2 regions of the Corynebacterium kalinowskii genome follow, and region 2 is predicted to be linked to the other one. Evidence: predicted binding sites of a transcription regulator. Region 2 holds the regulator's gene; the other holds the start of a gene.

Region 1 (3,409 bases), 810 kb from region 2:
TGCTCTCCCCACGCACCCGCCGCCTCGGGCTTACCGACGCCCACAACGGTCTACGCGTCTTCAACAAGAAGGCCGCCATGGATTTGAACCTCCGCATGAACGGCATGAGCCACGCCTCCGAATTTGTCTCCATCATGGACGAAAAGGGTTGGCGCGTAGCCGAGCAGTCCGTGGATATTCTTTACACCGAATACTCCATGTCCAAGGGCCAGTCCCTGATTAACGGCGTGAACATCCTCGCCGACGGCCTACTCGCGAGGAAGCTTCCATGACCACAGTTATCCAGATCATCCTGCTGCTCGCGACGGCGTTCCTCGTCGTGTACTTCCTGGGAAACCGTCGCAAGGCCCGCGCCAAAGCTGGCGTCAAGCTCGGCTTCATGGTGTTCGTTATCGCCTGCATTTGGGCGGTGCTGCGTCCCGACGACCTGACCGTTGTCGCCAACTGGATGGGTGTCAATCGTGGCACCGATCTGCTGCTTTACGCCCTGGTGGTCGCGTTCATGTTCACAACGCTGTCGTCCTACGTGCGTTTCCGTGAGCAAGAACTGCGTTACGCACGCCTAGCTCGCGCCATCGCACTGAAAAATGCTGTTAAGCCAGAAGAAGAGTTGAGTTAAGTGTCGCGTTCCCGCATTGGTTTGATCGCCGTTATTGCTGTCCTGCTTGTGGCCATTTCTGGCCTCTCGGGCTACATGATCGGCTTTAATAAGGCGGAGGATCAGTTCATCGCTGACAACCCATCCTCTGCTACCGCAATCAAGGCCAACTTGGCCAAGGTGAAGCCGGGCACCGGTGCGCGTGCCGCTACTGCCCGCCCTGACGGCACCTACGATTCCTTGATCCAGGGCCCCAGGGGCGAGCTGAAGTCCCAGGAAGATATCGAGAAGATTCACCGCCGAAATCCCGAGGACCCGTTCGCCATCGGCGCCGTCGACGCTCCCCTGGTGATCTCGGAATTCTCCGACTTCGAATGCCCATTCTGCGCCCGGTACAATACCCAAACTGAGCCGTCCATCATGAAGGAATACGTGGACAAGGGCTTGGTCCGCATCGAATGGAACGACCTCCCTATCAACGGTGCCAACGCGATGGCCGGTGCCAAGGCCGGACGCGCAGCCGCAGAGCAAGGCAAGTTCCACGAGTTCAAGACTGCATTGTTCGCAGAAGCCGCCACCAAGAACGGCCATCCTGGTTTTGTTCAAGCAGATTTCGAGCGCTTTGCGGCTTCCGCGGGAGTACCCGATATGGAGAAATTCAAGGCTGATTCGCAGTCGACCAAGTACGACGGAGCAATCGCCCAAGCCCAGCAATATGGCAGCGGCATCGGTATCTCCGGCACCCCGGCGTTCCTGATCGGCACGAAGTTCCTCTCCGGCGCACAACCGTGGGAAACCTTTGAGGCAGCTATCGCGGAACAGCTGGCAGCTACCGTTCAGTAGTTTTACTTTCTTGTACCCCTGGCGTAGTTGCTGGGGTTTTCTTTAAACCATTATTCGAACATGTGTTCTGTTTTGCAGGTTTCAGGTCCACCCTTGTTGCTATGGTGAAGCCAAGAAAAGCATTAAAGCAGTTCAAGGGGGTGAACCATGCAACTACTCCGCGAAATACATAGCCGGCTTTCCTATGCAGGCGTCACAATCGACACCACAAAACCATTCGAATTGGAAGCCGCCATGAGCGAGCTGAATGCTATTCGCGAGACCCTCGCTCGACTCGAAACAGAGTTTGCCAGCCACATGGATCTACAGGCGCTCACTCGCGCGGGCCTCAATCCCCGCCATGTTCGCGCGCTACTCAGGCGCGCCGACGCGCAGTGGGAAGAAGACATTACCGCCGACCATCAGGATGAGATTCTTCGCGCCCTGACCCAACTTTCCCCAGCCTCCGAACGCCGCGAAGAGATCTACCAACAGGCAGCTACCGAAGTTCTCGGCTACAACCGGCCCACCTCACCTGAGCAGACCTGGAAGTACGCTCGCGAGCTCGTTGTGCAAGAAAACCAACGCTTGGCCACTGATCCGCTGCAGGCTCGTGTGCAACGACGCTTCACGCTCGGCGCACCTGACGAGCACGGTGGCGCCAAGTTCTCGGGCTACACCACTCCAGAAACTGGGGCGCTGCTCGAGGCGCTGATGAATCAAGCCTTCAGCACCACCACTAATGAAGACGGGGATTACCGCACCGTCACCCAACGCCAACACGATGCCTTCGCCGAAGTGATCCAATGGGCAAGCAGTAATCGTGTGAACAGCACCGGTCACGCATCACTGGCGGTGTCCATCACCGAAATCGATGATTTTGATCCGACCACCCGCTTCCCCACCACTACCCGTTTCCACCTCAGCTGGTTCGAGATTGCAGCACTTGGGGGAGACAACATCACCGACTACATTGTCGTCCATTCCCGCTCCGGCACAGTAAAGAAGTTGATCACCGGCCAGCGCAGTGCTTCCTTTGAGCAGCGCATCGCTTTGCTCGCCGAGCAGTTAGTGTGCCAGTACCCGGGCTGCGATGTATCCGCCGGTCAGTGCGAAGGCCACCACGTCATCCCGTGGTCACAATGCAAAATCACCGCCCTGGACAACCTCGCCCTTATGTGTCGCAAACACCACAGAATGAACCGCGATGACCGATCCGGTCCCCACATGCAAAAGACCAGCGAGGTTGTCGCTGGTCAGACCACGCTGGAATGGCGGAAAACAACTCACCGGCAGCCAAGAAAGCTGCCGGACGTAGACTCCGGCGAAACTATCCGCGGAAGTAGTCCACGGTGCGGCGTACGCCTTCTTCAATGGTGACTTCGGGCTGCCACCCAAGCACGTCCTTCGCACGCTGGTAGGCCAGCGCCGAACGCGGCACATCACCCAGCCGTGCCGGAGCAAACTCAGGATCATCCTTGGCACCAGCAGCCTGCGCTACCAATTTATGCAACTGGCGATCCGAGGTCTCCACAGAGGTACCGATATTAAAGCGCATCCCGCCCCCAACAGATCCCGAAGCCAGGTAAAACGCGCGGACAACATCACCGACAAACACATAGTCTCGGGTGTTTCCACCATCGCCAAATACGCGCGTTGGCTCCCCTGCCAATAACCGCTGAGAGAAGATCGCAACCACCCCGGCCTCGCCGTGCGGATCCTGACGCGGACCATAGACGTTCGCCGGCGCGATGTGAGAACAATCCAGGCCATATAGGTGACGGAAAGTATTGAGATACAGCTCGCCCGCACTCTTGGACGCAGCATAAGGCGAATGCGGGTCAATCGGGAAAGACTCATCAACCGGGAAAGTCTCCGGTGTGCCGTAAATGGAGCCACCGGAAGAGGTGAACACAATCTTGCGGACACTGTTCTTGCGGGCTGCCTCAGCAATCCGGATAGTGGAAATGATGTTCGTGGTGGCGTCGT
Region 2 (3,409 bases):
GCATGGCAGTGCACGTCTTCGTCACCTACCTCGATACCTCAAGGCCATGAGAATTCGGTTGGATGCGATGGATCGAGATCCCGATCGGGATGCTGATTTGCAAGACGAAGTCTCAGCGTGCGAAGTACTGCTGGAAGCTCGATTGAAGCAGCTACCGATCGGGCGAGACAAAACCACAGCAGTGAAAGACGTCAGATGGATGCTGCAGGAATTAAGAGTTAGCCTGTTTGCCCAACAGCTTGGTACCGCGCACCCGGTGTCAGCTCGACGAATTGAGAAGGCAATTGCAAAGCTCCGGTGACGGTTTCCTACTGTTGTCGAGCTCGGCGTCGCATCAAGCGAATCTCGGATTCAAAGTCGTCCGCGCTCTCAAACGACTTATACACTGAGGCAAATCGTAGGTAGGCGACCTCATCCAGTTCGCGCAGCGGTTCCAGGATAGCTAGGCCGATGTCATTGGCATTGATCTGACTACTACCGTGGGCGCGTACGGTCTCTTCTACCTCCTGAGCGAGGCGCTTTAGCGCATCGTCAGAGACATCTCGCCCTTGGCAAGCACGACGCACACCGGTAATGACCTTCTCGCGACTGAACGGTTCGGTGACACCATTGCGCTTTATCACCAGGAGCACAGCCTTTTCTACCGTTGTAAAGCGCCCCTCGCACTGAGAACATTCTCGGCGTCGGCGAATTGCTGCGCCAGCATCAAAAACACGAGAATCGATGACTCGCGACGAGGTGTGGTGACAAAACGGGCAATACACGGGTCTTCGGGCTCCGTACAAGGTGTGAATGGTGGGCGCGACGCATTCGAACGCGTCTCTTGCGTTGCTAGTCTATCGGTTACGCCCACTCGTTCGTACTACTTCACGTCCATTGTGGCGACGCTGATCGTAGTAGGGCCTACCACATCTTCCTCGGCGGTACCGTTTACTGCAAGCATTCCTATGACTGCAGTGAGTCCAAGAACGCCACCTAATGCAAATTGTCCGACCGCATCCCGATAGCGCTGTTTGCGCATCCGAGGACTCTTCAGGGACTTATCCGGATGTTTACGATACTGCGTTGCGGACACATGAGTTCGTACCGAAACCGGTCGCTGATCCAGCCCGCCGTTCCAGGTAGCAGCGGGAGGCACGGGGGTTACGAGTGGTCCGCGCTGCGAAGTTCGGGTGGAAGAAATACGCTGGCCTCGTGGGTAGATCATGGTGGTCATGTAGTTACCTTTCGTTGATTTAGTTGAACTGTAGAAGACGCTTCCGACTGACCGGACACTCGTTCGCCCTCATGTTCGAATTTAGTTCCTATGTTCGATTTTTAGCACATTGGTTTTCGAATGTCTACCTTTGGCCCATATTTTCGAAAGAAAACTACACCACACCCGCTTATGCGCGTGACACCTGCATGTTCGCTTGATACGATAGGGACAAGGCTGTTACCACTCGGCCGTATTCGAAACTTTCAACGCCATCAACTGCCAGCACATCTCTCTATCTGTTCGAAGATGTTCGCTCATAGCCACAAAGGACTTGTCATGCCTCCCGCAAAGCGCAGCAATCAACCTCCAAAGCTCACTGATCGTCAACGCCGCATCCTGGAAGTTATTCGGGACGCGGTTGTGCTGCGCGGATATCCGCCTAGCATTCGCGAGATCGGAGACGCGGTCGATCTGCAGTCCACATCGTCCGTCGCCTATCAACTCCGCCAGCTCGAGGAGAAGGGGTTCCTACGCCGTGACCCAAACAAGCCACGCGCAGTAGACGTTCGAATCATGCCGGACGCGAACAAACCTAAGGCTGGACCTAAGGTTGGTTGGAAGAAGGAACAGCAGGCAAAGGATGCCCCAAACGATGCTGTGCCCGCTCATTACATTCCAGTAGTAGGCAGCATCGCCGCTGGCAATCCAATTCTTGCCGAGCAAAATATCGAAGACTACTTCCCCCTCCCGGCAGAAATTGTTGGCGATGGCGAGCTGTTCATGCTTCAAGTTGTCGGACTTTCAATGAAGGATGCCGGAATTTTGGATGGTGACTGGGTGGTTGTTCGTTCCCAGCCGGTGGCCGAGCAAGGTGAGTTCGTTGCCGCCATGATCGACGGAGAAGCTACCGTAAAGGAATTCCACAAGGACTCCACCGGCGTTTGGCTACTACCCCACAACGATTCCTTCTCCCCTATTCCCGGTGAGCAAGCAGAGATCATGGGCAAAGTGGTCTCCGTGCTCCGCAAGCTTTAGCTACGGATCTCGCTCCACATTCGGGGGTAGTTTCACTACCTTCTTCGCCACACTATGTCCGGTTTGCCCGATCAGACAGGTGTCATGTGGGAGACTGGACTCGATTTATTCAATACATTTCATGAATATCGAAGCCCCGAACGCGACCAATGCGATTAGGTCACCTGGCGATAATTTCGCTGTTCGGCCACGCTTACCGAGGAGTCCACATGTACGCAGAAGAGCGACGACGTCAAATCGCGTCCCTCACTGCCATCGAGGGCCGAGTGAACGTCACAGACCTTGCTCAGAAGTTCGATGTCACCGCAGAGACGGTTCGCCGAGACCTCGCGGTTCTTGCCCAAGATGGAATCATCCATCGAGTGCACGGCGGAGCAGTTGCTACGCAAAGTTTCCTCACCACCGAATTCAGCCTAGACGCCCGGTATAAGTCGGCCTCCGACGCCAAGATGGCCATTGCTCGGGCAGCCTTGGAGTTTCTTCCCGATCGTAACGGTGGCATCTTTCTTGATGCCGGTACCACCATTTCCGCGTTCGCCGACCTCCTCGCTGAACAGCACAATGCGCGCCAATGGTCAATCGTCACCAACTGCTTGTCCATTGCATTGGGTCTAGCCAACCACGGTATCGACGAAGTGCAGCTACTCGGTGGCACGGTGCGCGCTATCACCCAGGCCGTTGTTGGCGACACAGCATTGCGTACCCTGGCGCTGATGCGTGCCGAAGTCGCCTTCATAGGTACGAACGCGCTGACGCTTGACCATGGACTTTCTACAGCTGATTCCCAAGAAGCCGCTGTGAAGCGCGCGATGATTACCAATGCGCAACAGGTCGTCGTGCTCTGCGATTCCACCAAGCTGGGTAACGATTACCTGGTGAGCTTCGCTGGAATCGACGACATCGACGTCGTTATCACTGATTCAAATGCGCCGGAGGCAATCGTGGAAACCCTGCGCGAGCGCGAAATCCAGGTAGTGATCGCTTCATGATTATCACGGTGGCAACTACCCCCGAACTGTTTCGCACCTCGGTTCTCTCCGCGCCGGTGTCGTGGTCAGATGAGAATAATCTCTCAGATGTCGCTGTCGTGCCAGCCGGCGGAGGAACTAATATGGCCGCTGCCCTGTACTGTGCCGGAGCCGAAACCAAATTGCTGGTCCCTGCGCCGGAAGTCAG

Evidence for each region. The regulator LexA, encoded in region 2, represses DNA repair genes until DNA is damaged. The targets are predictions, from matches to a motif close to CGAACANNTGTTCG.
Region 1: the regulator LexA is predicted to act here: its motif matches at 1,497-1,510, upstream of CKALI_RS10620 (HNH endonuclease signature motif containing protein).

What each region holds. Positions count from the first base shown of each region.
Region 1 covers NZ_CP046452.1:2,216,489-2,219,897, forward strand. Annotated here, with positions in the region: gene CKALI_RS10605 (glycosyltransferase family 2 protein) at 1-272, shown strand, start outside; gene CKALI_RS10610 (DUF2304 domain-containing protein) at 269-619, shown strand; gene CKALI_RS10615 (DsbA family protein) at 695-1,441, shown strand; gene CKALI_RS10620 (HNH endonuclease signature motif containing protein) at 1,676-2,800, shown strand; gene CKALI_RS10625 (GDP-mannose 4,6-dehydratase) at 2,751-3,409, opposite strand, start outside.
Region 2 covers NZ_CP046452.1:1,406,352-1,409,760, forward strand. Annotated here, with positions in the region: gene hrpA (ATP-dependent RNA helicase HrpA) at 1-301, shown strand, start outside; gene nrdR (transcriptional regulator NrdR) at 309-764, opposite strand; gene CKALI_RS06630 (hypothetical protein) at 863-1,216, opposite strand; gene lexA (transcriptional repressor LexA) at 1,535-2,233, shown strand; gene CKALI_RS06640 (DeoR/GlpR family DNA-binding transcription regulator) at 2,443-3,222, shown strand; gene CKALI_RS06645 (carbohydrate kinase family protein) at 3,219-3,409, shown strand, end outside.